Regions from separate parts of the Shewanella sp. AS16 genome, predicted to be linked through region 2. Evidence: predicted binding sites of a transcription regulator. Region 2 holds the regulator's gene; each other region holds the start of a gene.
The links. The regulator sigma-54, encoded in region 2, starts transcription at its own class of promoters, with help from an activator protein. The targets are predictions, from matches to a motif close to GTTGGCACGNNNNTNGNNT.
Positions count from the first base shown of each region.

Region 1: a site for sigma-54 is predicted at 4,798-4,816, ahead of LZP73_RS06505 (TorF family putative porin). Genes of this name have one in related genera too.
Region 3: a site for sigma-54 is predicted at 6,521-6,539, ahead of flgF (flagellar basal-body rod protein FlgF). Genes of this name have one in related genera too.

Region 1 is NZ_JAKCLK010000002.1:379,958-390,576, forward strand. Features, by position in the region: gene LZP73_RS06475 (GGDEF domain-containing protein) at 1-1,477, shown strand, start outside; gene LZP73_RS06480 (DUF3016 domain-containing protein) at 1,522-2,058, opposite strand; gene LZP73_RS06485 (DUF4240 domain-containing protein) at 2,305-2,814, opposite strand; gene LZP73_RS06490 (hypothetical protein) at 2,940-3,323, shown strand; gene LZP73_RS06495 (response regulator) at 3,405-4,202, shown strand; gene LZP73_RS06500 (HU family DNA-binding protein) at 4,352-4,624, shown strand; gene LZP73_RS06505 (TorF family putative porin) at 4,896-5,588, shown strand; gene rimK (30S ribosomal protein S6--L-glutamate ligase) at 5,664-6,569, opposite strand; gene LZP73_RS06515 (PA3496 family putative envelope integrity protein) at 6,844-7,023, shown strand; gene LZP73_RS06520 (PDC sensor domain-containing protein) at 7,042-8,022, opposite strand; gene LZP73_RS06525 (flavohemoglobin expression-modulating QEGLA motif protein) at 8,294-9,649, shown strand; gene LZP73_RS06530 (alanine/glycine:cation symporter family protein) at 9,789-10,619, opposite strand, start outside.
Region 2 is NZ_JAKCLK010000004.1:167,726-178,344, reverse strand. Features, by position in the region: gene LZP73_RS12935 (PA4780 family RIO1-like protein kinase) at 1-164, shown strand, start outside; gene LZP73_RS12930 (transposase) at 292-531, opposite strand; gene LZP73_RS12925 (OmpA family lipoprotein) at 1,123-1,794, shown strand; gene mgtE (magnesium transporter) at 1,945-3,309, opposite strand; gene LZP73_RS12915 (HPr family phosphocarrier protein) at 3,373-3,648, opposite strand; gene rapZ (RNase adapter RapZ) at 3,635-4,489, opposite strand; gene ptsN (PTS IIA-like nitrogen regulatory protein PtsN) at 4,486-4,929, opposite strand; gene hpf (ribosome hibernation promoting factor) at 4,932-5,219, opposite strand; gene LZP73_RS12895 (RNA polymerase factor sigma-54) at 5,248-6,726, opposite strand; gene lptB (LPS export ABC transporter ATP-binding protein) at 6,854-7,585, opposite strand; gene lptA (lipopolysaccharide transport periplasmic protein LptA) at 7,582-8,133, opposite strand; gene lptC (LPS export ABC transporter periplasmic protein LptC) at 8,123-8,683, opposite strand; gene kdsC (3-deoxy-manno-octulosonate-8-phosphatase KdsC) at 8,680-9,231, opposite strand; gene LZP73_RS12870 (KpsF/GutQ family sugar-phosphate isomerase) at 9,233-10,210, opposite strand; gene LZP73_RS12865 (calcium/sodium antiporter) at 10,250-10,619, opposite strand, start outside.
Region 3 is NZ_JAKCLK010000003.1:484,135-494,753, reverse strand. Features, by position in the region: gene flgL (flagellar hook-associated protein FlgL) at 1-114, opposite strand, end outside; gene flgK (flagellar hook-associated protein FlgK) at 125-2,044, opposite strand; gene flgJ (flagellar assembly peptidoglycan hydrolase FlgJ) at 2,082-3,137, opposite strand; gene LZP73_RS10730 (flagellar basal body P-ring protein FlgI) at 3,154-4,245, opposite strand; gene flgH (flagellar basal body L-ring protein FlgH) at 4,257-4,931, opposite strand; gene flgG (flagellar basal-body rod protein FlgG) at 4,942-5,730, opposite strand; gene flgF (flagellar basal-body rod protein FlgF) at 5,741-6,484, opposite strand; gene flgE (flagellar hook protein FlgE) at 6,666-8,042, opposite strand; gene flgD (flagellar hook assembly protein FlgD) at 8,108-8,875, opposite strand; gene flgC (flagellar basal body rod protein FlgC) at 8,900-9,316, opposite strand; gene flgB (flagellar basal body rod protein FlgB) at 9,319-9,717, opposite strand; gene LZP73_RS10690 (CheR family methyltransferase) at 9,850-10,619, opposite strand, start outside.

The DNA of each region.
Region 1 (10,619 bases), on a different contig from region 2:
ATTCATCAATATTTCACCCAAGGCACTGCTGGATCCGGATCATCCCAAGGGCATGACGCTGCAGTTGCTGCAACAATTGGGCATACCCGCTTCCCAGGTGGTGATCGAATTATCCGAACAGTACCCGGCCGACGACATAGATCTGCTCAAGTCCTGCCTGAATCATTACCGCAATCAGGGCTTCCTCACCGCCATAGACGACCTCGGCGCCGGCTATTCCGGGCTCAGGCTCTGGTCCGAACTGGCACCCGACTATGTCAAGATCGACCGTCACTTCATCCAACAGATAGACACCAGCCCGGTCAAGCAGGAGTTTGTTCGCTCCATAGTGGAGCTATGCCAGAGCCTGACCTGCAAGGTCATAGCCGAAGGGATAGAGACGGCGGCAGAATTGGCCGTGCTGACCCAGCTGGGGATCACCTATTGCCAGGGCTATTTGCTCGGCCGCCCGGAACAGGCGCCGCGGCGCAACATGCGCGCCAGTTTGACAGGTGGCCACACCCAGATGTTGCCAAGGTACAGCGAGTCGGCCGAGAGCCTATGTTGCAACGCCACCACTGCGCCACCGGACACCAAACTCAAGTACCTGAGTGACAAGTTTATTTCCCAGCCGGCACTGCAGGCCATAGTGGTCTACGATGGGGTTGCCCCCCAGGGAATATTGACCCGCGCCAGTCTGCTGGAGCTCTTCAGCACCCCCTATGGCAGGGCATTGCATGAAAATCATGCCGTTGCCGAGGTCATGGATCGTCAGGTGTTGCAGCTGGAGTCGAATGAACCCCTGTCCAGCGTCAGCCAGCTGCTGACCTCGGACAACGAACATACTGTGGCGCAACAGTTTATCATTCTGCGTCAGGGACAGCTGCTCGGCATAGGCCACACCAAAGATCTGCTGCAGCGCATTACCGAATACAGGATCAAGATGGCCCGCCATGCCAACCCGCTGACGGATCTGCCGGGCAATGTCCCTATCCAGGAAGAATTGAAACGCCTCAAATTGCAACAGCGGCCCTTCTATCTGGCCTATTTCGACCTCTGCAATTTCAAGCCTTACAACGACATCTATGGTTTCTGTCGCGGCGACGAAGTGATCTGTGAAGTGGCCAACCTGCTCACTAAGTATCAGACAGATACCAGCTTCATCGGCCATGTGGGCGGGGACGATTTTGTGCTAATAGGCAGCTGCGACGACATAATGCGCCAGAGCAAACAGATCTTGGCCGATTTCGAGGCACATAAGTCTATCTTCTATAGCCAGGCCCATTGGCTGGAACAGAAGATGTTGGCCGATGACAGGCAGGGGAACCCCTGTCATCACCCCTTGATCAGCCTATGTGTCGGTATCCTGACCCCGGCACAGACGTACCAGAGCAACGAACATGAGCTATCGACCCTGAGCGCCAGGGCCAAGAAGCAGGCAAAACACACTCAGGGTGGGTTCTACCTGCTCGAAGAGACACTGGATAAAATCGCCTGAACGCCCTGGGCACTTGGCTTAAGCTCTTGCATTAAGCTCTTGGTTTAAGAGCCGGGCTTGAGAGTCTTATCCAACCAATCGTTCAGCATCTTGGTCTCATACATATAGGGCTTGTTGCTGATATGGGGCATGGAGTCCATGAAGCCCAAATCGGTCAGCTTCTCATCGCCGGCCATGATCACCTGTTCCCCCTCGAGTATCTGGTAGCTGAAACTCATACGTGGCGGGTAGACGGGTTTCACCACGCGGATATCGTTCGGGGTCGCACCGAAGGTGGGGCGCATGTCACCGGCCAAGTCCAGATTCGTCACCGTCATCCGCAGCTGCTGTCCCGGCTTGAGCAACTTGGACGCTTCCTTATTCAGGTTATGGGTCAGGGTTTCGAACAGCTGCCGTTCATAACGCGACTTTTTCATGTTGGCGCTTCTGATATCCGTATAATCCTTGGGATTCTGCCAGGTGATACTCACCACCCCGTCCTCGGTAACCGGACTCTCGGGCATGGCTTCACCCGCGGTCACAGCGCCTGTGGCCAATAGGCCGCCAATGAGCAACAACTTTAATGGGTTTGTAGATTTCATCTCGTACTCCTGGGTTCAATGTTGTTTGCCTTACTCCCATGTACAAAATTTAACCCTATTCAAGCCGGGATGCAAAATTAAAACGCCGGAAAAGCCTCTGAGTAACCAATTGTTTCAAATGATATAATTAATATACATTTGCTTACCTTGGCCTTAACTCTTGTATCTGTTCGTATCCCTGGCCTCTCAACGATCCGGGTCTCGCAGCCCTGGCCCAGGCTCAAGCTAAGCCGATGATAACCAAGCCTAGAAGGGGAACCTGGCCGCCAGTCCAGGGTAATGGCTCTTGAGATCTTTCTTCTTGGTGCTGAACTTTTTCCCCGCCGGGGTGGCCTTGCCCGAGGGGACGAAAGGCAATTCCCTGCCTGTCCTGTCCTCGTAGAGTTTGCCTGCGATGAGATCATATTCATCGACGAAGGGATAGGGATAACCATCCTTCAGCGGCCACAGAGGCAATTGTGCCAAACAATCGGGCGCGGCTATCGCCTTCTGAAACCAGTCCTGGCCCAGTGAAATCAAGAAGCTCCTGAATTCGGCGAAGGCATATTCGGAATCACAGCCGGTGATCACATAGGCCGCGCCCCACAGCGACCAGAGGTAGCTCTGGCGCATCTTCTGGCCGAAGAGCTTATCGAATGCCTTGAGCGCCTCATCATCCAACGGCGTTAAACGCGCCGTCAGCGTCGCCGCCAGTGATTCCTGATCCTGATCGCCGTTACTGCGGGTCACCAGCGCCCAAAATTCTGTTTCTGTCATAATCCTTGCCGAGCGCCCTGCGCTGTCAGTTAAAACCCAGGTTATTTTACACTATTAGCGCGTCTATGCTGGACTCGGATCGGCGCTTTTTCTACACTTGGGCACTTCGTCATTAAGGTTGCCCCATGATCCCAGTTCCTGCTCGCCTCGCACTCCTCATGTTCCTGTATTGCCTCCTCACCGCCGGCGCACTCTGGCGAGCCCTGGGCACAGGGGCCCTGGATGTCTTTACCCTGGGAGTGGTTCCCGTGCTGCTGGGACTGATACTGCGTCAATCCTGGGCCTGCATGGCGCTGCGCCTCTATGTCGGCATTCAGACCCTGGGCTGCGCCGCATTGGCCATCACGGCCCTCATAGCCTACCGCATCACCCCGGAAGAAGTCAGGGTCGTAGTCCAGGGACAGGAGTTGCCCATTCCTGCGGTCGTCATAGGCCTGATGGCCCTGCTCGGCTTCCAGTATTGGGTCGCCTTCTCCGCCAACACCCGCAATTATCTCGCCAGGCACTAGTGTCAGCGCGTTTATCTTGCTGAATTATCGGATAAAAGGTAATTTAGCGCCCAACATCAGCCCATGAGAGCCTAATCCTGTATGAGCCACTTATCTCCAAGCGAATTGTCACTCTTGTTGGTTGAACCTTCGGAAACCCAGAAAAAAATCATCATGGGCCGGCTGCAGCAGGAAGGCATACTGAGCATACAGACGGCCGGCAAGCTGAGCGAAGCCAAAGAGATAATCACCCGCCATAAGCCGGATCTTATCGCCAGCGCCCTGCACTTCGAGGATGGCAGCGCCCTGGAGCTCTTGCAACATATCAAGGCGGACCCTGGCTCCAAGGATATCCAATTCATGCTGGTATCGAGCGAATGCCGCCGGGAACAATTGGAGATCTTCCGCCAGTCGGGAGTGGTGGCCATACTGCCCAAACCCTTCAGTTCCGAGCACTTGGGTAAGGCGCTCAATGCCACCATAGATCTCCTCAGCCATGACGAGCTGGATCTGAGTCATTTCGATGTCCAGGATCTGCGGGTATTGATCGTCGACGACAGCCCCCTGGCCCGCAAAGTGATAGGGCGCACCATAGCCAACCTGGGGATCAAGCAGATCTGCGAGGCCGACGATGGCGCCCAGGCGATCGCGCTGCTGCAACACCGGATGTTCGACCTGGTGATCACGGATTACAACATGCCCAGTGTCGACGGCCTGGCACTGACCCGCTATATACGTACCCAGAGCAACCAGTCGCACATTCCCATTCTCATGGTGTCGTCCGAGGCCAAGGATACACATCTGAGCAATGTCGAACAGGCCGGCGTCAATGCCTTATGTGATAAGCCGTTCGAACCCAGGCTGGTCAAACAACTCCTGTTCCAACTGCTGGAAGATTGACCCCAATAACAGGATATGCATCTAAAAAGCATCAGAATTTGATTTAACAAGGGATTATCTGGCGCTAAAGCCCTTTTCAAGCGTCTCGCCTTGTGGCATGTTAGGCGAGTTTACTAAAAACAAATCTACGGAAAGAAGAGACTCTTAACATGAACAAAACTGAACTTATCGCCAAAATTGCTGAAAACGCAGAACTGACCAAAGCAGAAGCGGCCCGAGCCCTGAAATCATTCGAGCAAGCCATCACCGAGTCTATGAAGAACGGTGAAAAAATCTCTATCGTGGGTTTTGGCTCTTTCGAAACCAGCACTCGCGCTGCACGCACTGGCCGTAATCCTCAGACGGGTCAAGAAATTCAAATTGCGGCAGCCAATGTGCCAAAATTCAAAGCCGGCAAGACGTTACGTGACAGCGTAAACTAATTCCTTGCCAGGCATTAAAGAAACCTCCCACGGGAGGTTTTTTTGTTTCCGCTCTCGGGCTGAGCCTGGCTCGGCTGCACAATAAACGTGCACCTCTGCCCCACGGGCAGGCATACCCTGGCTCCCCAAGAAGCAACCAAAGATTATCCAATTGTTTTTTAATCAGATTCTATAGTGGCACGCGATTAGCAACCCTCAATGCAGAAAAACATCTTCACCGCAGCACGCCTAGGGGCGCGCCCGGTGAAAACATAACTGAAAGGGGATGAGCATGAAAAAATCACTGTATCGCGGCCTGCTACTCGGCACAGGCATGATCCTGAGCGGCAACGCCCTGGCAAGCGTGTCCGGCAACATAGGCGTCACCTCCAACTACCTATGGCGCGGCACCAGCCAGACCCAGGACGCTGTCGCAGTTCAGGGTGGCTTGGATTACAGTCATGATTCCGGGCTCTATGTCGGCTCCTGGGTATCGAGCGTCGACTTCGGGGATGACACCAGCTATGAACTGGACCTGTATGGGGGTTATGCCGGCAGCCTGGGGGAAGATATTGGCTATGACCTGGGTTACCTCTATTACGCCTATCCGGATGCCAATGGCAACATAGACCTGCATGAGCTGTATGGCAGCCTCAGCTGGAAATGGGTCGAGATCGGCTATTCCCACCTCATAGATGCCGGCGATGATGTCGCCACCGAGCCACTGGACAAGAAAGATCTCAGCTACCTGCATGCCACTGTCACAGTGCCCCTGTCCGACAGCCTGAGTCTGGCGGCCCACTATGGTTACTCAAGTGGCGATGTGGTCGAGAGCTGGTTCGGGGAAGACAACTATGCCGACTACAGCCTGACCCTGAGCGCAGAGACCCAGATTGGCACTGTGTCTTTCAAGCTGGCGGATACGGATCTGGCGGGCGATGATGCCAAGGTCGTCCTGGGCTACTCCTACAGCTTCGATCTCTAACCCAAGCCCCTTGGCCACAGCATAAAAGTCACAAAATAAAAGCCACACGCGCCACCTTAGGGTGGCCTTGTGTTTTCAGGCTATGATGGGGCTATTCGCCTTGCGGGCGGCCACCATCTTCTCTATATACTCCACTATCGGCTCCGCCAGCTGGATCCCTGTCGTTGCTTCTATGCCTTCGATGCCGGGGGCGGAATTGACCTCAAGCACCAAAGGGCCGCGACTGGAACGCAAAATATCGACCCCGGCGAGCACCAGCCCCATGGCCTTCACAGCGGCCACCGCCGTCTTGCGCTCCAACGGCGTGATGCGCACCTTTTCGGCACTGCCCCCGAGATGCAGGTTAGATCTGAAATCCCCCTCGGGCCCCTGACGCTTCATCGCGGCCACCACCTTGTCGCCGACCACGAAACAGCGGATGTCGCTGCCGTTGGATTCACGTATATATTCCTGCACCAGAATGTTGGCCTTCAGCCCAAGAAACGCCTCGATCACGCTCGTGGCGGCTTTCTTGGTCTCGGCCAATACCACGCCTATCCCCTGGGTGCCTTCCAGCAGTTTGATCACCAAGGGGGCCCCGCCGACCATGGCGATCAGATCGCCAATGTCATCGGGTTTGCTGGCGAAGCCCGTCACTGGCATGCCTATTCCTTTGCGCGACAACAGCTGCAAGGCCCTGAGTTTATCCCGGGAGCGGGCGATGGATATGGAATCGTTGGCGGCATAGACCCCCATCATTTCGAACTGGCGTACCACGGCACAACCATAGAAGGTGACGCTGGCATGGATCCTGGGAATGATGGCATCGAACCCGGACAGCTCCTCGCCCTCCAGATGAATGCTGGGCTTGACCGAGTTGATGTTCATGTAGCAGTTGATGGGGTTGATGACGACAACCTCATGCCCCCGGCTCTCGCACGCCGCCACCAGACGGCGGATAGAGTACAAGTCAGGAAACTGCGACAAGATACCTATTTTCATCTTAGGTCACCAAATAATTGAGTGTAAATTGCTGGACTTAGCGGATCATTTCCCATGCAGGGAGAGAAAGCAACTTAATTAATCCAGGTTTGCTGCGAGTGCGGCTGCCCTGACCATGGCCAACCCCTTGGGTAAAGAATCCTTGTGTTGAATGCAAAAAAAATTTGCTTGGCCGCAGGGGAAATTTTCGTTAGAAAGTGCTTAGGTTAAAAGGAGTGCTTTTTAACGAAAATGCTTAGGGTCGCCTAAGCCAATTAAGACAGAGGAATTCGTTATGGCTCATATCACAGAAGTCGTGCCCGACGAGATGGAACTCGAGGCCATGGTCAGCCCCAGAAATCGTAAAGCCGCCGAAGTCATGCAACATAAACGTGCGGTCAAGCGCCGCCTGGAAGATTATCTGGAGCGCGCCGAGCTCAGGCGTGCCCTGGGAGAAGATGACGACCTGTTCTAGGTTGGGGCCTGTGCAGACTCAGACCTGGCCACCGGGAGAGCCGCGCGAGGACTTGTAGGCTGCGGTCTTGATCAGCAGCCATTCGGCCTTGGCCCCAAGATAAACATAGGCGCCCAACCCCACCAGCAAACCCACCACAGCCAGCATCATCCAGATCGCCGGCTCAACATACTGCTTCTCTCCCAGGGAGGCCTTGAACATGGTCAGCAGCGCCTCGATGGAGATGGCGATCAGGATAGTCGCCACGAAACGGGTAATGGTGCGCCGGGTCGAGCTGTGGCGGAAAATATCCTTATGCATCAATACCTCTTCCTCCAATATGGTCTTGCCCAGATCGAAGATCGCCAATGCCAAGGTGATGAAGATGATGATGCCGAAGGGCTGCAACGGATCCTGATGCTCCCTGGCCGTGGTCAGCAATTGGTAGATGTCGGTCAACGCCGTGGTCAGCAACAAGGCAACCAGGACAAACAAGCCCAGCACTATGGTGGCATACACTCCCTTGAATAACGGCGTGACCCTGCGCCTGGCGCTGTCCCCCATCATGAATTCGATCAGCCGGGTAAGATTGACGTCCACCACCAGGATGCCCAATTGGGCGTCCTGGCGATAAATGGCCCTGGAAGCCGAGATACACAGGCCACCCGTGGCATGGGACAAATAGGGACGGGTGACATGCCCGTCGGCTTCCTCCCCCAGATTGAGGAAATAGGGCCGCTGGCTCCTGTCGGCATTGCGCCCCTGGGGGATGAGCTTGATCTTGCGATTGACCAAGGCAATATTCTGGCTCACTTGTCGCCCGTCGCTGTCGAGCAGGTAGATCAGCTCGACGAACGGATAACTGCCGGCCACATCCGCAACCGCCTTCAGATCCATCTGCCCCTCATGAAACAACTGAGGATCCCCTATGCCGGTGAGAATTGACTCCAACAGTTCATGCACCAGAGGCTCAAACTCATGGTATCTCTCTATGACACTCAAATAACTCATCGCCGCCATCTGCCACTCCACTCATTCAATAGACCCAAGCAGGAGACAGCATTATCGATGCCAACAAAATAACTATTATTTATCAATATATTGACTTGATTACTAACCGCAGCCATAGCTCAAGATGTCGCAACAGCACCAACATGGTGCAACCTGGGCCCTCCAATGCCGGACGCCATGCCGGGCAGTCCGCCTCGACCTTCAGTGATTTGATAGGCAGTCCCTATATTTACCGTTATTATTAGGCCTAACCCCTTGCTGTGCCTGCAGGAATGCGCTTATGTCGGAATCATTAGCCCAGTACCAAGAAGATTTACGTCGCTTTTCCGACGAATTGATACGTTTACAAACCCCGATTAAGATCCTCGATGCCATCAAGTGGCCAAGGGAAATGGAAGACAGATTCCTGGCAAGCAAGGGCAGCCGCCTGCCCAAGATAGGCCCAGACTTCTATCAGGGACTCGCCCTGCCCTTCGACAGCCACAAGACCCAGGCCGAGCTTATCTCCCTGAAACAGGATATCCGCCGCCGGCTCGGAAAACAGGACAAATTGGGCAAGATACTGCAGGCCAACGTAGATCAATACCGCCTGGTGATCGACATGCTCAACCATAGGGGCCAACCGGAATTTGGGCAGCTCAGCCGACAACTCTATGGCAGCGCCAGCGACAAGCTGCACGGCGATCGCCATAGCCTGCGCCAGCTGGGTGATCGTCTGAGCCATATCTTCTCCCTGCCCGCCGCCCGCCACATGATCAAGCATCATCCCAAGATCATCTCGGCCCCCGAAGCCGTCAGCGTGCTCAGTCAGCGACTCTTGGGCTATTTCCACAGCGATGACATGCGGGTGCGCCTCAGCGACGGCATAGTCTCGGATGCCGCCGTCGGCGGCGATACAGTCAAACTCAACAGCAAGGCCATGTTCAGCGAATCGGATCTGAATATCTACGAGGTACATGAAGGCTGGGTGCATGTGGGCACCACCCTCAACGGTCGCGCCCAGCCCCACGCCACCTGGCTCAGTGTCGGTTCCCCCAGGGTCGCCGCCACCCAGGAAGGCCTGGCGGTCTTGCTGGAGATGCTCACCCTGAGCTCCAACCCTGGCCGGGCACGACGCATCAGCGACAGGGTCGCCGCCGTCGACATGGCCGAACAGGGGGCCGACTTTATCCAGGTGTTTCACTATTTCCGCGACCAGAATCTCAGCGCCACCGACAGCTACAGGGTCACCCAGAGGGTCTTTCGCGGCGGCATGGTCGCAGGCGGCAGCTTCTTCACCAAAGATATTTCCTACGTGCGCGGTTATGTCGAGAACATCAACTTCATCCGCAGCGCCATCATCTCGGGGCTGCCGGAACTGATCCCCATGTTATTCCTGGGGAAACTGGCCATCGAAGACATTCCCGTGCTCTATCGTGCCTGCCGCGAGGGCATATTGACCGGGCCCAAGTACCTGCCGCCCATGTTCGACAACTTCAGTGGCCTGTATGCCTGGTTTGGTTTCGCCTCGGGCTTGGCGGGCATAGATCTCAAGGGGGTGCAACGCCACTTCCAGCGGTTATTCAAAGACCTGCCCAATGTCGAGCCCATGTATGAACCGAGCGATGACACAGAATTTGATAATACCTCGGACTGAGATCATGGGGCAGCCAAGGCCGCTCCCCTGAACCTGCATGGGACTGCTGCTGGCGGGCAGCGACTCGGGAACAAAAAAAAGCTGCAGCGCCTCATGTGGCAACTGCAGCCTTCTATGCTAACGGCTCACGACAGCGGCGTCAGGCCGCTGTGTTCAGCGGCAGCTGTTTGCGGAAATACTCCCGGGTCAGGCCGAAGACCACAGGGCTGAGCAGCGCCAGGGCGATCAGGTTAGGAATGGCCATCATGGCATTCAGGGTGTCGGCCAGCAGCCAGACGAACTTCAGCGAACTCACGGCGCCGAGGGGCACCACCAGGGTCCAAATCAGCCGGAAGGGTTTAACCGCCCTGATGCCGAACAGGTATTGAACGCATTTCTCACTGTAAAAACTCCAGCCAAGCATGGTCGTGAAGGCGAAGACGGCCAGGGCAACGGCAACGATGTAATTGCCGAAAGGCAGGGCATGGGAGAAGGCGAATGAGGTCAAGGCCGAGCCATTCTCACCCGAGGTCCAGGCACCCGAGACCACGATAGCCAGCCCAGTGATGGAGCAGACCACTATGGTGTCGATGAAGGTTCCCAGCATGGCGACCAAACCCTGGGCGACAGGATTATTGGTCTGAGCCGCGGCGTGAGCGATAGGCGCACTGCCAAGGCCGGCCTCGTTGGAGAACACCCCGCGGGCGACACCGAAACGGATCGCCGCCCATACTGCGGCACCGGCGAAACCACCCTGGGCCGCCACCGGATTGAAGGCGCTATGAATGATGAGCGAGAAGGCCGCAGGCACTTGATCTATATAGGCTATCAATACCGCCAGGCCGGCAGTCACATAGAAGAGTGTCATCAGAGGCACCAGTTTGCCTGCGACCACACCTATCCGCTTGATGCCGCCCATCAGCACTGCGCCCACCAGCAACATGAGGACTAGCCCTGTGACCCAGGCTGGAATGGCAAAGTTGCTCTGCAG
Region 2 (10,619 bases):
CCTTATACGAAGCGGGCGAGCTGAAACCCGACACCCGCCTCACGGGTGAGTTTGAGGAGGTCCTGCTGGAAGCCGACGTGAACTCCGTGCTGGAAGAGATCCAGGCCGCCTTCGAAGAGGCCCAGGAGCGCAAGCTAAGGCTGCAGGAAGTGGAGCTGGAATAGCCGCGTTATTTTGCCGCCGGCCATCCCAGCATCGTTGGCGAGTGTCACGCCTTAGGCAGCGGGGCGCGCCTTCCGGTCGCTCCCCTTAACCGTTGGCATCCAGCGCCAGCATGCAGCGCCAACATCGTCAGCACCCATGGGCGGCATTCAGTTCATTGTTGAGTAAGCGGATTTTTTGCTGCAAATGGGCTATTTCTGTCAGCAGCGCCGCCTCTCTTTGCTTTGGCGCCTGCTCACTTTCCCTGACCCACAGGTACACTGTCTTGCTCGAGAGGCCGTACTGGCGGGCGACATCCGACAGTAGCCGGCCATCGGCCTTGACCGCTGCTATGACTTTGAGTCTGATATTGTTTTCTGTGCTCCCCATGGCGCTATTCCTTCTCTTAGGCTTGAAATCTATCTGCTTAAATCTGTCTGGCTGTCGGTAAAATGTCCCTCAGCGCTGTTCGACATCCCACTGGCTGTAACCCAGGCGGCTGAGGCTGAGCCATTGATGACGACAGGCGTTGAATAAAGAGATCAGATTTTTCATGACTTTCTCCCGGTGGCAAGTGGTTGTTCTGTGGCTTGGCTCAAGTACATAGGATTCGGATCTGCACTCGTGCAAAAAAACATATGGGAAACTATGTAAGAAGTGTGCCAACTTCCAGTTGCAAAGTTATTCATTTTAAAACATGAACTTACGATTTAACTTTGGAGCGAGGGATAGCCAGGGGATAGCAAAAATGGTGCATGCCGCACCGTTTTAGCACCCGAGCCAGCCAGTGGATAAGCTGTATCTATACTGAATTCGTGATGATTACCGCTCCGGATGGCCAACAAGCTATTGTGTGTGCGCCAATAACTTATATACTTCAGAGCTGATTGTGGCGGCGTATTTTGGCTATCTTATCCGCCCGTTAATCGGCCATCGGTTGGATGGCCAGAAGAAGAAACCTTGAGAGGTTCACATATGACGATGAAATTTCATAAAACGACCCTGATGACACTGTCCTTGGTGTCGGCTGCGTTGCTGGCTTCGGGCTGCAGCACAGTCAATCCTTATACCAATGAGCAGCAGACGGCGAAAGCCACCACTGGTGCCCTGATAGGTGCCGTTGCCGGTGCCGCAGTCGGCGTTGCTTCGTCCAGTAAGAAAGATCGCGGCAAGGGCGCCCTGATAGGTGCGGCATCCGGTGCCGCCGTCGGTGGCGGCATAGGTTATTACATGGATGTGCAGGAAACCAAGCTGCGTCAGCAGTTGGCGTCGACCGGTGTCAGCGTGACCCGAGATGGCGATAACATAGTGCTGAACATGCCTAACGAAGTGACCTTCGCCGTGGATAAGACAGACTTGAGCGAAGGGGCCAAGTCTGTGCTGCATTCTGTGGCCTTGGTGGCCAAGGAATACAGCAAGACTCAGCTGAATGTGTTGGGTTATACCGACAGTTCAGGTTCTGATTCCTATAACCTGCGCCTGTCTCAGGTGCGTGCCAACGAAGTCGGCAGCTATCTGATGCAGCAAGGCGTGGCGGCGAACAGGGTACGGACTCAGGGGATGGGCGAGAGCAATCCTATCGCCTCCAACGGTTCGGCCGCGGGTCGGGCACAGAATCGCAGGGTCGAGATAGTGCTGACACCTACGGGTTAAGCCGAGGCGTTATCCTGTAGCAGCAAGAATAAAACCACCCTGGGGTGGTTTTATTGTTTTCGGGCTTTATTTTTTCCTTAAATACCGGTCTTAAATACCTGGCTTAAATGCCGCACTTAAGCCAGGCAGGTTCGGGCTTGGCGACCAGGGTTAGTGCATCAGGAACAGGGTGGCGAGTCCGAGGAAGGCGAACAGGCCGATCACATCAGTGACAGTGGTCAGTACCATGCCACCCGCGAGTGCGGGATCTATGTTGAATTTCTTCAGCAGCAGCGGGATCCCGGCCCCGGCGAAGCCCGCGACCGTCATGTTGATCAACATGGCGCCGCCTATCAGGGCACCGAGGGCCATATCGTTTTTCCAGAGCCAGACGGCGACAAAGACCAGCAAAGACCACACCAAACCGTTTAACATGCCTATGGCCAATTCCTTGCCTATCAACCAACGGCTGTTGCTCTGACCGACATGGCCCAGGGCTATGCCGCGAATAACCAATGCCAGGGTCTGGTTGCCGGCAACGCCTCCCATGCTGGGGACTATGGTCATCAGAATGGCTATGGTGGCAAATTGCTCCAGGGTGCCCTCGAACAGGTTGCTGACCGAGGCGGCGAGCAGGGCGGCGAACAGGTTGATGGTCAACCAGAGCGAACGCCTCAGTGTGCTCTTGAGTACCGGGCCGAAGGTATCCGCATCGTCCTCCATCCCGGCCATGCCCATCATGGAATGATCGGCATTCTCACGGATCACATCCACCACATCGTCGATGGTGATGCGGCCAAGCAACTTGCCCTGTTCATCGACCACGGGGGCCGATACCCAGTCGTGGCGTTCGAACAGCTGCGCGACTTCGGTATCCCCCATGGCGACTGGAATGCGCTCGAGCTCGGGATCCATTATGCTGCGCACGCTGGCGGTGGGATCGCAGGTCAGGAGATCTGCCAGCCTGACGCCGCCCAGCACTCTATCCCGCTTATCGACCACATAGAGAGTGTCCGTGGTATCGGGCAAGGACCCACGTTGGCGCAAATAGCGCAGTATGACATCCAGGTTGACGTCCGGCCTCAGGGTCACAGTGTCTGTATTCATTATGCTGCCGGCGGTGTCATCCGGGTAGGACAGGGCCTGTTCAACCCTGAGCCTGTCCTGGCTGCTCATGGATTGGAGCACGCGCTTATATAAGGCATCTGGCAGGCTGCGCAGTATATAAGCCAGCTCGTCTGTGTCCATGCCCGCCGTCGCCTTGGCGACGCTTTCCGGACTCATCTGGCGAATGAGGTGATCTTTGAGATCTTCTCCCAAGGCTTCGAGGATTTCGCCCGTCTGTTGGGTGTCTATCAGTTGCCACAGCACCTGGCGGGTACGCGGTGGCGAGGATTCGAGAATGAGGGCTATGTCTGATGCCGCCATGTCATGGAGCATGTTGCGTACATGGACAAACATGCCGCTGCCAAGGGCCTGATTGAGGCGTGCCAGCCTCTGGGCTGTGACTTCAGCTTCTATTGTTTCGACAGGCATGGGTCCCTCGGTGGCTCAATGCGGCGCTATCTTAGGCCTGGTATCTTTGACTCGTAGGAAAGGTTAGCTGGCTTCGTCGAACTTGGCGTCTATCAGGGCGCAGATGGCGTCCAGTGCCGCCTCGGCATCTTTGCCTTCGGCCTTGATGGTAATGCGTTTCCCCATGCCGGTTTCCAGCATCAGGAGGCCGAGCACGCTGGCGGCCGAGGCCTGTTTATCCCCTTGAATGAGGGTGATGCTGGCATCGAAATCCGACGCCAAGATTGCAAGCTTGGTGGCGGCCCTGGCGTGCAGCCCCAGCTTATTGCAGATGGTGACCTGACGTTCAAGCTTTGGCATGACTCAGTTCCCTATGGCGGGCCTGCACCTTATGTTTACCGTTGGCGAAGCGTTTGGCCAGTTGTTCGGCAACATACACAGATCTGTGCTGGCCACCTGTGCAGCCTATGGCGATCGTCAGATAGCTGCGATTGTTGCGCTCCAGGTGCGGCAACCAGGTTTCCAGCAGGTTTTCTATCTGCCAGATGAACTTATTGACCAGGGGCTGACGGCTCAGGAAGTCCTGTACCGGCTCATCCAGGCCGGTGAGCGGCCGCAGTTCCGCTTCCCAGTGAGGGTTGGGCAGGAAACGTACATCGAACATGAAGTCGGCTTCGGTTGGCATGCCATGCTTGAAACCGAAGGATTCGAAGTTGATCACCAGCTCTTTGTCGACACTGCCGAGCAGGATCTGCCTGACCTGGTCGCTCAGTTCATAGATATTCAGGTTGGAGGTATCTATGTAGTGATCGACCAGCTTAGACACGGGCTCGAGCAACTTGCCTTCGAGCTTGATGGCTTCCTGCAGCGAGACCTTGCTCTTGGATAGGGGGTGCAATCTGCGGGTTTCACTGTAGCGTTTGAGCAATACCTTGTCGCTGGCATTGAGGTAGAAGCTGCTGAGTTCTGTCCCCTGCGGCAACCGGGCGAGCTGTTGTTCCAGCACCTTCTCCTGCTCCGGCATGTTGCGCACATCTATGCTGATGGCCACCAGATCGTTGCTGCCCTTGAACTGTTCCAGCAGGCTGCCGATGAGCTGCAGTGGCAGGTTATCGACACAGTAGTAGCCCAGATCTTCCAGTACCCGCAGGGCAACAGATTTTCCTGAGCCGGAGCGGCCCGAGACTATGACAAGCTTCATCCAGTGATTACCTGATAGAGTTCCGATTCATCGCAGGTCTTGCGCAGCTGTTTCAATATCAGCTTATTGCTGAGTTTTTCAGCCATGCAAGACAGGGTGCTCAAGTGCAGTTGACATTGATCTGCCGGGACCAGCAAGGCAAACAGCAGGTCTACCGGTTGTTTGTCTATGGCATCGAAGGCAATGGGTTCCTCACACTTGACCAACACGGCAATAGGTTGCTCTATGTCGGTCAAGCGCCCGTGTGGGATAGCGATACCATTGCCTATGCCAGTACTGCCCATTTTTTCTCGCGCCACCAGGCTTTCAAAGATCGCCTGAGATGAGAGGTTTGGGTACTGGGCCGCAACTAAGTCGCCTATGAGTTCCAGTACCTTTTTCTTACTGCCTGGAGTGGCGCAGGTGGTGCATTCCGGCCGCAGTATGCTACTAAGTTGCATTATTAGTGTTTTGTCAGCTTCTCTTTGTGTTTAATTACCTGACGGTCGAGTTTATCGATCAGGACGTCTATCGCGGCATACATATCGGCATGCTCCGAGGTGGCATACACCTCACCACCGGTAAGATGGATTTTGGCTTCGGCAATCTGTTGCGTTTTCTCAACATTGAGCACAACGTGCACATTATTGATCTGTTCGAAATGGCGTTCAAGTTTTGAAAATTTTTCTTGTACATAATCACGCAATGAATCTGTGATTTCTATGTGGTGCCCAGTCAGATTAATTTGCATATACCTCTTCCTCCAATGTCCTAAGTGTCTATAAACTCTTACGTTGATTTGAGGGGGGGATCAACATGGCTTCACGATATTTGGCTATGGTGCGCCGGGCAACATTGATCCCCTGTTCTGCCAGAAGTTGCGCCATTTTGCTGTCGCTCAGAGGCTTCTTCTGGTTTTCCGCCGCGACCAGCTTCTTGATGAAGGCGCGGATAGCGGTAGATGAGCACTCGCCACCATCGTCGGTACTGACGTGGCTGGAGAAAAAATATTTTAGTTCAAACAGGCCTCTTGGGGTATGCATATATTTCTGGGTGGTCACCCTGGAAATGGTGGACTCATGCATCTCGACGGCCTCGGCGATATCGTTGAGCACCATGGGCTTCATGGCTTCCTCGCCATACTCGAAAAAGCCCTGCTGGTACTGGACTATGCAGTTGGCTACCTTGAGCAGGGTGTCGTTGCGACTCTCCAGGCTCTTGATAAACCATTTGGCTTCCTGCAGATGTCCGCGGATGAACTGACTGTCGGCCTGGCTCTTGGTGCTGCGGGCCATGGCGGCATACTGTTGGTTGACACTGATCTTAGGCATGCAGTCCGGGTTGAGCTCGACCACCCAGCGTCCGCTTTTCTTCATGACAGAGACATCCGGGATCACATACTCATCATCGACAGGGGTGATGAGCAATCCCGGGCGCGGATTCAGCGTCTGGATCAGGGCTATGGCCTGCCTCAGCTCATCTTCCTTGAGCCGGGTCTTGCGCATCAGGGTGCGAAAATCGCGGCCGGCGATGAGTTCAAGGTGATCTTTAATCAGGAGCCGGGCATTGTCTATGTGGGGGGTATCGGCGGCAAATTGCGCCAGTTGGATCAGCAGGCATTCACTTAGGTCGCGGGCCGCGACTCCTATGGGATCGAAATGCTGAATGCGCTTGAGCACGGCTTCGACTTCATCCAGCTCTATCTCAGGGTTGCCCATGGCATCGAGTATCTCTTCCATGCTCTGGGTCAGGTAACCCTGTTCGTCTATGGCATCTATGATGGCCGTCGCTATCGCCAGGTCGGTTTCCGAGAAGGGGGTGAGATTCTTCTGCCATTCCAGATGCTCATACAAGCCATCGCTGGTTTCCCCCTGGAAGGGCATATCGTCCTCCCGCATGCCGCCGGAGCCGGAATTGGGCGAGGCGGTGAACACTTCATCCCAGGTGGTGTCCATGGGCAGCTCATCCGGCATGGACTCCTGGGTCAGAGATTCGGCGGTATCAACGGTCGAACTGTCCTTGTCCGTCGACACTTGGCTGTTGTCGCTGAAGTCGGTATCCGGCTGCGCCGGATTTTCGTTGGTGCCGGCAGCCTCATAGCTATCCTCCTCCTGCTCGAGAAGGGGATTGGAGTCTAGTGCTTGTTGGATCTCTTGTTGCAGTTCCAGTGACGAGAGTTGCAACAGACGTATCGCCTGTTGTAATTGGGGCGTCATGGTTAACTGCTGACCCAGTCTTAACTGGAGTGACGCTTTCATCTTACCGCTGATCCCTACTTATTATTCTTGAACACAATTGTTGGCTCATTGGTGTTGGCTCGCTGGTGTTGGTGATAGTGCCGACTGTCAACCCGCCATGGTCTGAAAGTGCCGGCCCATGCCTTAACTATAGCCTGAATTGTTCTCCTAAGTACACAGCCCTAACTTGCTGATTGTCTAGGATCTCTGCCGGCGTTCCTTCGGCAATAAGATTGCCGTGGCTGACGATATAGGCATGTTCACACACATCCAGAGTTTCGCGCACATTATGGTCCGTTATCAACACCCCCAAGCCGCGGATCTTCAGGTGTTCGATGATTTTTTTGATGTCGATGACGGAAATCGGGTCGACCCCAGCGAAGGGCTCATCCAGCAGGATAAACTTGGGGTTGGCCGCCAGTGCCCTGGCTATCTCGACCCGGCGGCGCTCGCCGCCGGAGAGGGACATGCCCTGACTGTCACGGATATGGGTGATATGGAATTCTTCCAGCAGGTTTTCCAGCTGTTCTTCCCGCTGCTGCGCCGTCAGTGACGAACGCGTCTGCAATACGGCCATGATGTTGTCATGGACTGTGAGCTTCCTGAAGATGCTGGCTTCCTGGGGCAGGTAGCCTATGCCTTTACGGGCCCGCAGGTGCATGGGATCTGTGGTGAGATCGTCATCGTCGATGAAGATCTGTCCCTTGTCGCTCTTGACCAAGCCGACGACCATATAGAAGGTGGTGGTCTTGCCGGCACCATTGGGGCCGAGCAGACCTACGACCTGGCCCGTCTTTACCGTCAGGCTGACATCCTTTACCACCTGGCGGCTCTTATAGCTCTTGGCCAGGTTCTCGGCTCTCAAGGTAATCTGTGTCATTCCTGCTCCTGCTGGTTAACCTGCGGCTCGCTCTGTGGCATGGGCTTGGGCTCTTCCTGATAAGTTTCAGGTTGAATGATGGTGATCACCCTGTCATCGCCGTCGCCCGAGCTCTCGGCGATGAGTTTCTGCTCGCCTATGTTATAGCGGATGAGGTTGCCCTTAACTTGGCTGCCGGCCTGATCCAGGCTGGCATCACCCTTGAGGGTCAGGGTGCGGCTGGCTAATTCGTAACGTATTTCCTTGGCGCTGGCCGATGCCGGACGGCCATCATCGAGGATCTGCGAATAGGTGGCAGGATCCCCTATGGCGACCAGCACCTTGGCGCCATCGTTTTCGGGAGAATAGGCCCTCAGTTCGCTGGCGTGGATCTTGATTGACCCCTGAGTCACTTCGACCGGGCCGAAGAAGATCAGCTGGTTGTTCTTGATGTCGGCGGTTTGGCTGACGGCCTTGATCTTGACTTCTTGCTTGAGATCGCCTTCTTTGGCCACTGAACTCATGCTGATGACGCACAGCAGGCCGGCGAGGAATAAATTATTTTGCATCGTATGTACCTTCTATCTGACTGGTCAGCTGCACTTCTTGTGCATTGAGGTCGGCGTAAAGTCCTTGGCCCCGGATGTTGAAGTCTTTGCCCTTGACGTAGATGACTCTGTCGGATGTCATTATCATGGTGTTGAGATCCAGTTCCAGATAGCTTGTGGTGAGTGTCTGTACGGGTTCGGTCGGGCTGATGGCATCGATGATAACATCATTTTCCAGCACTACCTTGCCGCTATCCTTGTTGAGCCGCCCTTGGTTGGCCCTCAACCGCCATTGCGCCTGGCCCTTGTCCGGGTATATGAGGTAAACGGGTTGAGTGAACTTGGTGAGGTTGAACTCGGCGAAGTGCTCCATGTACTTGGCCGTGACCCGGCTGTTGACTTTGCCTTCGTCGTTGAAGCTGATGCTGCGCAAATCGTTGGCCATGAAGTCTGGCCTATTTTGCGCAGCCAAGTTGCCGCTGTCCTGGCTGCCATGTTTGTGCTGCACTTGCCAGTAGAGTATGAGTGCCGTGCTGAAAAACGCGATTATCGCCAGGGTGACCCGGTTCATACACTCATTCCATGGGCTGTGGTGAATTTATTTTGACTGAGCAGCAACAGGTCTGTCAGTTCCCTCAGTGCACCATGACCGCCCTGGATATGGGTCACCATGTGGGCATGTTGCCTCACATAGGGGTGACCGTCGGCGACGCACACGGCCAGGCCCACGGCTTTCATCACCGGCAAGTCCACTATGTCATCGCCTATGTAGGCGACTTCTTCCGGTTGCACCTCATAGCGCTCGAGCAGCTCACGGTAAGGAACAAATTTGTCGTCTATCCCCTGGTAGATGTGACTGATGCCGAGCGCCGTCATCCTGTTCTCAACGATTTTTGAGTTGCGTCCGGTGATCACCGCCAGGTTGAAACCGCTGGACAGGAGTGAGCGCACCCCGTAACCGTCGCGGGTGTGGAAAGCCTTGAGCTCTTCCCCGTTGTTGCTCATGTAGATGCGACCATCGGAAAATACCCCGTCGACATCGCAGATGAGCAGCTTGATCTTCTGGGCCCGCTGCCAGACGTCGGCGCTGATGGGGCCGTAAAAGCCTTGTTGTTCCATGTTAAATCACTCCCGCCTTGACCATGTCGAGCATATTGAGGGCGCCTATGGGGCGTTGGTTGGCATCGATCACTATCAGGCCATTGATATTTTTTTCTTCCATCAGCAGCAGTGCCTGGGCCGCCAGCACATTCTCCGTGATGGTGACACAATTACGTGTCATCACCTTGGCAATGGGGGTGGTGCGCAGGTTGACTTCTGCATCTATCACCCGGCGCAAGTCACCGTCGGTGAAGATGCCGACCAGCGCCTGCTTGTCGTCGACAATCGCCGTCATGCCCAAGCCTTTCTTGGATATTTCGTACAGGGCTTCGGTGATGCAGATGTCGTGGGGCACCAGGGGCAGGGCGTCGCCCTGATGCATGACATTGCTGACCTTGAGCAGCAATTTGCGTCCAAGGGCGCCGCCCGGATGCGACAGGGCAAAGTCGTCGCGGGTGAAGCCTTTGGCTTGCAGCAGGGCGACCGCCAGCGCATCGCCCATGACCAGGGTGGCCGTGGTGCTCGAGGTCGGTGCCAAGCCGAGCGGGCAGGCTTCTTCCTCGACCGCAATGCAGAGGTGCACCTGGCTCAGGCGGGCCATGTTGGAGTCGGGTTTGCCCGTGACCGCTATCATGGGAATGCCCATGCGCTGGATAACCGGCATCAGGGTCAGGATTTCGCTCGATTCCCCCGAATTGGAAATGGCCAAGATGATGTCGTTCTCCGCCAATACCCCGAGATCGCCGTGGCTGGCCTCACCCGGATGGACGAAGAAGGCGGGGGTGCCAGTGCTGGCGAAGGTGGCGGAGATTTTATTGCCTATATGACCCGACTTGCCCATGCCCATGACTATGACCTTGCCGCTGCAATTGAGGATCAACTCGCAGGCCTGGGCAAACTCGTCCGAGTCGACGTATTGATACAGATTGTCCAGTGCCGCCTTCTCGATATCGATAACGCTGCAGCCCCACCGGCGCAATTGGCTTTTATCTAGCATGTCTGTTTCTCTTTTCTTCTATGCCGCTATATCGCTCAATCAATGGGATTGAAACAGGATAAACTGATAAGCGATGAAGCAGCTGACTAATACCACCCCGTGCCAGGGTTTCAATTCCCGGGTGCGACCGCTGAATAACACCAAGACGGCGAGGGCGACACTGGTGGCCATCACCATGTAAAAGTCCCGGCCGCTGGCCATGGCATCTATCTCTCCCGGGGCTATCAGTCCAGGGACCGCGAGCACGGCCAGGATATTGAATAGGTTCGACCCTACAATATTCCCTATCGCCAGGTCATCTTCTTTTTTCAGCACCCCGGCGATGCAGGCGGCGAGCTCGGGCAGGCTGGTGCCTATGGCTATGATGGTCAGGCCTATCACCAGCTCGGAAAGATGGAACGCCTTGGCG
Region 3 (10,619 bases), on a different contig from region 2:
GGTAACGACCTTCTTGCCGCTCGAGAGTTGCTCCACCAGCTTATTGGTGGCGCTCTGTTTCTCCAGCACGCCGCTGATATTTTGATTGAACATCTGTGCGGTAGAAATGCGCATCCCTTATCTCCTAGCGTACCGAGTTAAACAAGGTGTCAAATAGTTCGGAAGCCGTGGTCATGATCCTGGCGGATGCCTGATAGGCCTGTTGAAAACGCATCAAGTTGGCCGCCTCTTCGTCCAGGTTGACGCCGGACTCGCTCTCGACCCTGGCATAGGCTTGCTGATAGATGGCGTTGGCGGTGCCGACCTTCACTTCCGCCGCCTTGGTCTGGTTACCCACATCTAGCTTGGTTTGCTGAAACACGTCGGCCAGGGTCGAGGCGCCGCCGTTCATCAGCTTGCTTTCGCTCAGCTTGGCCATGGCCACCAGATTGGTGTTATCCCCCTGGGCGGCAGACAGATCGAAGCTGAAGCTCTGCCCAGTTTCGCCCGCCGAGGTCACTTCGAAGGTAAAACCGAAGGCACTGATGTTGGGCGGCGTGTAGGCCGTTGGCCCCGAAGTGCTGCCATCGGCCGCCAGGGTGGTGAAGGTATTGGCGACCGTATCCAGAGTGAAGGTCAGCTCGTTGCCCGTGACCGGGAAATTGGCGGCATTGCGGTTGTCTATGCTGACGAGTTTAACCTGGGTATTGCCCGAGTTAGCCGCATCTGCGTTGATCTTGGGGCTGGCGGCGGCAATGCCCTTGGGATCTGTCATCACCACTGCGATGCCACCGGCCGCGCCGGCCGTGGGGCGTATGGCAAACTTGTTGCCCGCCGCCAGGGAAGCCACGCCCGAGTCTAGGTTGATGCTGAAGCCGGCACCGCCCTCGAGCACAGTGCCGTTGAGCGTCAAATTGGTGACTGCCCCGCTGTCGACATCGGTCAATTGATAGTTGGCACCGTCGAAGCTCAAGTCGTAGGCACCGCCGGTCAAGGCGCCTGTGTCATCGATATTGACACTCAGGTTGGCCGCCGTTGCCGGGGTGGTGGCATAGGCACTGACCCGGCCGCTGGACATCAGAGGATCGTTGATGTCCCGAAAGATATTCTGTCCAACCTGGCCATTGAGATCCATGCCCTGGCCCTGCATGCTGTTGAAGGCGTCGGCGATGCCCAATGCCAGTTGCCCCATTTCATGACTGGCCGGCACCAAGGTTTGATCGCGAAAATCGAACAACGCCTGCAGTTGTCCACCCAGCTTACCGGGATCTATCGCCACATTCTTGTCGCCTATGGTGCCTGTGAGCTCGGTCTCCCGCGGTACGGGATCCCCCTGCTTAGTGCCCACCGTCATGGCGAGTTCCCCCGAGACCAAGGTCATGGCGCCACCCAGCATTATGGTCTTGGCCCCTGTGTCCAAGGGGATGACATTGACTTCGGCGTATTGGCTCAGCTCCTGGATGAGCGCATCCTGGTGATCCAACAGCTGCATATCCTGACCGCTCGACTTCATCAACTCCCGGTTGATGTTGCCAAGCTCCTGGCTGATTTCATTGACTCTCTTGGTGATACCTTCTATCTGATCATTGGTCTGCGTCAATTGGCCATCGAGCTGGGCCTGCATTTGATTCAGGCTGTCGGCGAGCTGCCCGGCGGAGGCCAGCATACCGCCACGCACCCCGAGATCCGCCGGCAGATCGGCCAGAGAATTGATGCTGGAGAAGAAATCGTTCAGCCCCTGGGGCACTGCCTTGCCAATGACGGAAAACAACTGATCCAACTCGCTCAGTTTGCTGTGGCTGGCTTCGGCAGCCCCCAGCCCCGTCTGGCCGATGCGCAACTCACGGGCGGCGTAGTCGTTATAGATGCGCTTCACGTCGGAAACATAAGTACCTGCGCCATAAAAATGCCCTCCCAGTTGCTGCGACTCCAAGGTCGCTTGGGTCGCCACCTGCCTGTGATAGCCTGCGGTATTGGCATTGGTGATGTTGTTACTCGTCAGCCCCAGCTGGGACTGGGATGCCATGACACCGGTACGGGCGATATTCAGTAGATCGATAGACATTAGTTGGCGCTCCTGGGAACAAATATGGTGACCTGTATCATCGCGTCTCTCCCGGTATCAGGGTCTTGAACTGCGCAGTGATGGACTTCATCACCTTGAGTACCTTGTCGGCATAATGGGGATCTGTCGCATAACCTGCCTGCTGCAATGCCTTGATGAACTTGGCGGGTTCGGCGGCCACTTGCCGGGCTTCCTGGTAGCGGTCACCCTCGCTGATGAAAGACACGAAATCATTGAAGCTCTGCTCGACGTTGTCGTACATTCTGAAATCTGCTTTCTGTTTAACGGCTATGCCCTGTTCAAATTCCAGGGTATTGACGCTGGTCTTACCGCCGTCCCAACCTTTGTCGGCCTTGATATTGAATAAGTTATTGCTGCTGGCACCGTCGCTGCGGCGCACCATCTTTTGCCCCCAGCCGGTTTCCAGCGCAGACTGTGCCAACAGCAACTCAGGGCTGGTGCCCAAGGCCTTGGCCGCTTTCTCTGCATGGGGATAGAGACGGGTGACAAATTCATCCCGGCTGTCGAAGGTCGCATTCACCTGGGTTTGTGCCGCTGCCGACGGCAAGGTCTTGCCACTCAAGATGGGCGCCAATATGCCGTCTGCCGTTTGTGGGCCCGCCTCTGTCCTGTGGTGCCGGCTTGGAAACAGCAGTTCAGGTTGAGGCTCAGCTGTGGTTTTCGCTGTGGCAACTGGAGGGATGGCGGCGGCCGTGTCAGGCTGCTGCCGCGCCGGACTGGCCCCAAGCTCACCTCTGAGCACTGAGGCAGGGGTGACATTGCTCCCCTCAGGAGACAACTGCTGCACCATCATGTCCGCCAGACCCAGCACGCCCTTGTCGGACAAGTCGACCGACAGCTGTTGATCGCGCATCTGTTCATAGAATTTGGTGTATTGGCTGTTCATCGGGCTGTCGGACTCGAACACCGCATTGGCGTCACGCATGCTCTTCATCAACATCTGCACGAAAATGCCTTCGAATTGCTTGGCCACTTTCTGCAAGGCGCCCTTCTGATCTTGCTGCGCCTGAGAGCGCAGCGAATCCAGGCCGCCCAGATCGAGAAAGTGCGATGAATTTGACAGCTTTTCCATGGTTCCCCGACAATTTTCAGATGATGATGAGTTCACCATGCAAAGCGCCTGCCATCTTTAACGCTTCGAGGATCGCCAACACATCCGAAGGCGCCGCGCCGACCAGATTGACCGCCCGCACCAGCTCATCCAGGGTAGTGCCCGGATTGAACATGAACATGCGGCGCTTATCTTCTTCGACACCTATGGTGCTGTTGCTGGTCACCACAGTCTCACCCTGGGACAGGGCATTGGGCTGAGACACATTCAAGGCCTCGGCTATGGTCACTGTCAAACCGCCATGGGTCACGGCCGCCGGCAGCAGCTGTACATTCTGGCCTACCACTATGGTGCCGGTACGGGAATTGACTATCACCTTGGCCGACTCTTCTGCCGGTTCAACCTGAATATTCTCCAGGGTCGCCAGGAAAGACACCCGCTGGGACACATCCCTCGGGGCACTGACCTGGACCGAAGTGGCATCCAGGGCTCTGGCCATGCCATCGCCCAGCAGATCGTTGATCGCATCCGCCATGCGCTCGGCGGTGGAGAAATCGGAGCGGCGCAGGTTGAAGGTCAGGTAATCCCCGCTGGAGAAGGAACTGGCGACCGGACGTTCGACAATGGCGCCATTGGGGATCCTGCCAACGGTAGGGGTATTTTGGATCACCTTGGAGCCGTCGAGGCCTTCGGCACTGAAACCACTGACCACCAGGCTGCCCTGGGCTATGGCGTACACCTTGCCGTCGACCCCCTTGAGGAAGGTCTGCAACAGGGTGCCGCCACGCAGGCTCTTGGCCTCACCCAAGCTGGAGACGGTAACGTCAAGACTTTGACCCGGCTTGATGAAGGCCGGCATGTCGGCATGAACTGCCACCACGGCAACGTTCTTGATCTTGGGGCGAAAACCGTCCGGCAAATTGACGCCGAAGTTCTTCAGCATGGTAGTGAAGGTCTGCTCCGTATAGCGGGTCTTCTCTCCCGTGCCCGGCAGGCCGACCACCATGCCATAGCCTATCAATTGGTTGCTGCGCACCCCCTGGACATTGGCTATGTCCTTGATGCGCTCGGCGTAGCCAGGCAGGGCCAGCAGCAATAAGCCGGCTGCGAGTATGAATTTAGCTTTCATGGGCAAACTCCTCAGAAGGGCCACCAGTCGCTCAGCAGAAACTGACCTAACCAACCCACTTTTTGGGCTTCGGCAAAGGTACCTGTGCCGCTGTATTGGATGCGGGCATTGGCGACCCGGGGAGAATCTATGGTGTTATCGGGGCGAATGTCCTGGGATCTGACTATGCCTGTCACCCGAATAAACTCATCCCCATTGTTGATGCTGATCCATTTCTCACCTCGGATCACCAGGTTGCCGTTGCTGAGCACTTGCATCACGTTGGCCGAGATGCTGCCATCGAGACTGTTGCTCTGATCCGCCCCCGACTCGCGCTTGGTATTCATCGCATCTTGGTAGCTCAGATCCAGCGGCACCCCTTTGATGGTGACATTGCCGCCACCGGCAAAGAGCGGTTCCACCGACAGATCCGAGCCCTTCTTGATCTTGTTGTTGGCGCTCTTGCTCGCCTGGGTCGCCTCTTTGAGCACCACAGTGATGATGTCGCCGACCTTATGGGCGCGAATATCCGAATACAAGCTGGATGCCTGGCTCTCCTGATAGATGGAGCCTGTGACCTCCATCTTGGTTGGCGGCGCCTCAGGATAAACAGGCGCATAGAAAGGATCGTCGGCAATGGGTTTGTTCTGGGTCGAGCTACAGCCGGTAAGCAACAGACCGGCAAGCAGCAGCAGGTATCTAGCCATGGGTCGTCCCCTACAGATTCTGGGTAACATAAGACAGCATCTGATCCACGGCAGAAATCACCTTGGAGTTCATCTCATAGACCCGCTGACCTTCGATCAGGTTGACCAGCTCTTCGGTCACATTGACGTTGGAGGTCTCCAGTGCGCCCTGGCGTATGGCCCCCATGCCATCGAGCGAAGCCGTGCCCTGAATGGGGGTGCCGCTGGCGCCGGTTTCCTGGTACATGTTCTGTCCCATGGGATCCAGGCCAGATGGATTGATGAAGTCTGTCATGCTCAGCTGACCTACCACCTGGTTCTCGGCGGTACCCGGGGTTTTCACCGACACTTCGCCTTCGGCGGAAACGGTAATGCTGGTCGCATTGTCGGGAATGGTAATTGCCGGCTGCACCACGTAGCCGGAACCCGGGGTCACCAGCTGGCCACTCTCGTCCAGGGTAAACTGGCCGTTGCGGGTGTAGGCCGCGGTACCATCGGGAAGCTGCACCTCGAAGAAACCCGGTCCCTCGATCATCAGATCGAGCGAGTTGTCCGTGGTCAACATGTTGCCTTGGGTAAACGACTTCTGGGTGGCGACCACCTTGGTACCGGCGCCGATATTCAGGCCATTGGGCAGCTTGGTATTGGAGGCGCTGACGCCGCCGGCCTGGTTCACAGTTTGATAGAGCAAGTCTTCGAACACGGCACGGCTCTTCTTGAAACCCACAGTGCTGGCGTTGGCGACGTTGTTGGAAATCACGGCGATATTGGTCTGCTGAGCGTCTAAGCCAGTCTTACTTATCCATAAGGCGGGATGCATAATCTATCTCCTAACTAATGCGCATTAATGCAGAGGAAGCGCGATCATTCTCTTCTGCGGTTTTCATCATCTTGACCTGCAACTCGAACTGACGCTGTAAATCGATAAGGGACACCATTTCCTCGACGGCGTTGACATTGCTGCCCTCGACCGCCCCACTCTCGAGCGCCACCCGGGGATCCGCCGGCGCATCCTGACCCGAGGTCAAACGGAATAAGCCGTCCTCGCCGCGCATCAGATTCTGGTTGCCCGGGTTAACGAGCTTGATGCGACCGACTTCTTCTATCACTTCCGCCGTCGCCCCCTGGGGCCTGACCGAAATGATGCCATCCTGGGAAATTTCGACCTTCTGGATCGGCAGTGGCAGCACTATGGGACCATTTTCTCCCATCACAGCGTTGCCCCTGTCGTTACGCAGCAAGCCGGTCGTATCGAAACTCAGGCTGCCGGAGCGGGTATAGGCTTCGGCGCCATCCTTTCCCTGCACAGCTATCCAGCCATCGCCCTTGACGGCTATGTCCAGATCCCTGCCTGTGGTCTTGATGGGGCCGGCCCTGAAGTTGGCCGAAGGCGACTCAGTCATGGCAAATACCCGCGACGGCATGCCTTCACCGAAGGCTTGCATGGCACGCGCCTGGGCCATGTCCGACTTGAAACCATCAGTATTGGCATTGGCTAGGTTGTTGCCACGCACGGCCAGCGCATTCATATTCTGCTTGGCCCCGCTCATGGCGACATAAAGTAATTTGTCCACTGGCTGCTCCGTCAAACTTCCTACATGGCTAATACAAAGCAAGCATCATGCCAAAAAGTAGACAAGCTAATGAGTGGATAACTAAGAAAAAAGCATGGGGAATGGCTGACGGGGGAAATCTGCCGCAAGGAAGCGGCAGAGTGTTGCCGCAGGCGGCAACACTCTCATGGCATAGAAAGCATTAACGGATCTGCAGTATCGTCTGTTGCAGAGTGTTGTTGATTTCCAGGGTACGTGAGTTGGCCTGGAAGTTGCGCTGGGCCGAGATCAGATCCACCAGCTCAGTGGTCAGGTCGACGTTCGACTGCTCCAATGCCGACGAGCGTATGCTGCCGAAAGTGCCGCCATTGGCCTCGCCGGCCAAGGCCTCACCCGAGGCCTGGGTCGCCTTCCAGGAAGTGTTGCCCACCTGGGTCAAGCCCTGCTCGTTGGAGAAGCGCACCAACGCGACCCGTGCCAAGGGCACTGTCGAGCCGTTGCTGTACTTGGCAGTTACCAGACCATCGGCGCCGACCTCGACATTGGTCAGGCGGCCGACCGTCACCCCGTCCTGGCTCAATGCGGTGGCGTTGAACTTCTCGGAGAACTGGGTCGGATTGTCAAAATTAATGGTGATCTGCTGGGTTGCATCGGCGGCGGCGCTCAACACGTTTGAGCCACCTGTCCCCAGCGCTTCCGTGGTGATGGTCGCAGGGTTGCTGCCTGTGTAAGCCCCGACAGAGTTGAAGCTCACCACGGCACCGGTCCAGCCACCCGTGGTCTGGGCGGTACCCGTTGGATCTATTATGCCGTCCCCGTCCGTATCCGTATCCGTGTCTTTGACATAGCTTCCGACCGCACCGGCATCCAGATTGACAGGCTTATCATCCATGGCATAGAAGGCGACCCAGCTGCTATTGCCGCCGCTGGCGGCCCCGGGAGGACGGACAAAATAAGTGGTCAACACATGGGACTCGCCGAGGGAGTCATAGACGGTCACGGCCGTCGAGTTGTTGAAGGTCTTGGCATTGCCCGGATCGAAGTCGGCCGGATCCAAGGTTTTCTCACTCGAGTTCAGGTTGACCGTCATGGAAACATTGGAAGTTTTCACCGGGCTGCCCGCGGTATCGGGAATTTGCACGGGTTGGGTGGTGGTCAGACTCACAGAGGTGGAATTACCCTCTTTGTCGACCGGAAAAGTCTGCAGATAGTTGCCGGCCGAGTCCACCAGGAAGTTATCCGCGTCACGCTTGAAGGCACCGGCACGGGTATAGGAATAATCCTGGGTGCCGACCGAAGAAGAGGTAACGAAGAAACCATTGCCACTGATGGCCATATCCAGCGCATTGTTGGTGAACTGCAGGCTGCCCTGGTGGAATTGCTGCGCCACCTGAGTCGTGGTGGCACCCCCGCCGACGGCGGTTTTGCTGTTGGAAAAGATCGAATTGGCATAGACATCGGCAAATTCCGCCCGCGACTCCTTGAAGCCGACCGTGTTGACGTTGGCAATGTTGTTTGCCGTGGTATTGAGATCTTTCTGCGCCGCAGCGATACCACTCAGTGCAATATTAAATGACATAGTTCACCTCTAATTCTGACTAAATGCTTGGTTAGGCGCCGGGCGCCCTATTCATTAAATTCGAGTTATGTTTCTGAAACGGCCAATACATCGGCTAACTTGATGCCACCCATGCCTCTCAGATTGAGGATGGCACCGGTACTGGCGGTTCCCAATGACACACTGGAAACGTGCGAGTAGGTCGAAACGGCGAGATCCTGGGCCTTGCCATCGACGCTGCCACTGGCCTTGAGGGAATAGTTGCCTTCCTTGACCGGCACGCCATTCTTATCCAATCCATCCCAGCTGACGTCTATGTTGCCGCCTTCGCGGCCATCGACTATGAAGGTCTTGATCAACTGACCCGACTCATCTTCGACGCTTATTTTGATGTCCTGCATAGGCTCGGGCGTACTTATCACCCCCTTGATGCCGGGGTCTTCGCTTGAGCTATAACCCACATCGGATGGGATCAACACCTTGCGGCCAACCAAACCGGATGCCTGCAGCGCCTGGCTCGAGGTGGTCAGACTGTTGAGGTTGCCGATTTCATCGTTCAGCTTGCCTATGCCGTCGACGGTGGAGAAAGAGGCCATCTGGGCGATCATCTGGTCGTTGTCGACCGGCTTAAAAGGATCCTGCATCGACAACTGTTGGCTCAACAGGGAAAAGAAATCATCCTGTGTCAGCTGTTGGCTCTTGGCCTCGGGCACGCCCGAGTCCTCCGGCAAGCTGATGCTGTCCAGGAAAGGATTTCCCGTCGAGCCTGTGCTCGATGCGGAATTGGGGCTCACACCGCTCTTGCTCTGAACATTCTGAGCGGACGTGTTGAGTACGTTATTGACTAGGCTCATAGCAAACCTCCGGAAAGACTCATATTATTTACCCATTCTCAGGGTTTGCTGCAGCATGGATTTCGCCGCGTCAGCCACCTGGACATTCATTTGATACGAACGTGAGGCAGAAATCATGTTGGCCATTTCTTCCATCACATTGACATTTGGTTTGTAGATAAAGCCATCGGTATCGGCCATGGGATGATCGGGAGAATATTCTTTCAGCAGCGGCTTATCGCTCTCGACTATGCCTCTGACCGCGACCCCTTGCGAGTCCAGCTGTTGACTGCTGGCCTTGGCCAATTCGGCTTCGAAGATAGGCTGTCTGGCGCGGTAGGTCTTGTCTATGCTGCTCGATACCGAGTCGGCGTTGGCAATGTTACTGGCCGTCACGTTGAGCCTGACAGATTGCGCCGACATGCCCGAACCTGCCACATTGAAGATATTGAATAAACTCATGATTAATCTCCCCTAATGGCCTTTCTCAGCCCGGAAAACTTGCTGTCGAGGAAGCCCAGAGACATCTGGTATTCCAAGGCATTTTGCATGAAAGCCGATTGCTCGTGTTGCACATCGACAGTGTTGCCGTCGCCGGTATCGGGCTGATCCGGCACCCGATACTGCACATTTTGCTGAGAAAGTGCGGCCAAATCGAAATGCTTTTCGTTGGTGACAGCTGTCCTCAGACCATGCTGCTTGCTTTGGGCGGCTTGCATCGCCGAGGCGAAGTTGACATCACGCGCCTTGTAATGGGGAGTATCGGCGTTGGCTATGTTGCTCGACAGCACTTCGGCCCGCTGGGCCCGGACACCCAGAGTGTATTGGTGCACGCCAAGTGCTTTGTCAAAACTGATCGCCATAAATTTGCCTCCTAATTCCACTGACGGAATTAAAGCAATTCATGTGCCAACAAATAAGTTCGAGTAGAGATATTGCGGGAGAGAATGAAAAATCACCGAATTATCTCGGTGATTTTCTTTTAAAAGAATAGCTTAAGTCTTTTTCTGGTAATAGATGCCTGGGTTGCAACGCACCATATCGAATTCATCGGTCAGGCCGGCAATGGACTCAGATGCCCCCAGGAACAAGATCCCCCTGGGGTTCAGGGCGGCAGCAAATTGCCGCAGTATCTTTGCCTTTGCCTCCGGGGCGAAGTAGATCAGTACATTGCGGCAAAAGATGATGTCGAACTTACCCAGCAAGGTATAACTCTCGAGCAAGTTGTGGGCGCGGAAATTCACCAGCCGCTTGACGTTATCCTTGACCTTCATGGTACCCGTCGGGGTGGCATCGAAGAATTGGCGCTTGCGCTCCTCGGACAGGCCCCTTGCCAATGCCAGGCTGTCGTATTCGGCATTCTTGCAACGCTCCAGCATGGAAGGTGACAGATCCGTCGCCTGAATGCTCGCGCCCGCAGGCAGGGTTCCCGGTCTGCGCTGTTGATATTCGAGCACAGTCATGGCCAGGGAATAGGGTTCCTGCCCGGAGGAGCAGGCGGCCGACCAGATCTTCAAGGGCCGCCCCAAACGGCTGTACTCGGGCAACAGCGCCGAACTCAGCAATTCGAATGGATACCTGTCCCTGAACCATAAGGTTTCGTTGGTGGTCATGGCATCTATGACTTCAGCCCTGAGTTGACGCTCTATGGGTTTCATCGATTGCTTGACCACGTCGGAAAGCGAGGGTAACTGATACTTGCCCATCAGGGGCGCCAGACGGCTGCGAACCAGATACTGCTTATTGTCACCCAAGACGATGCCGC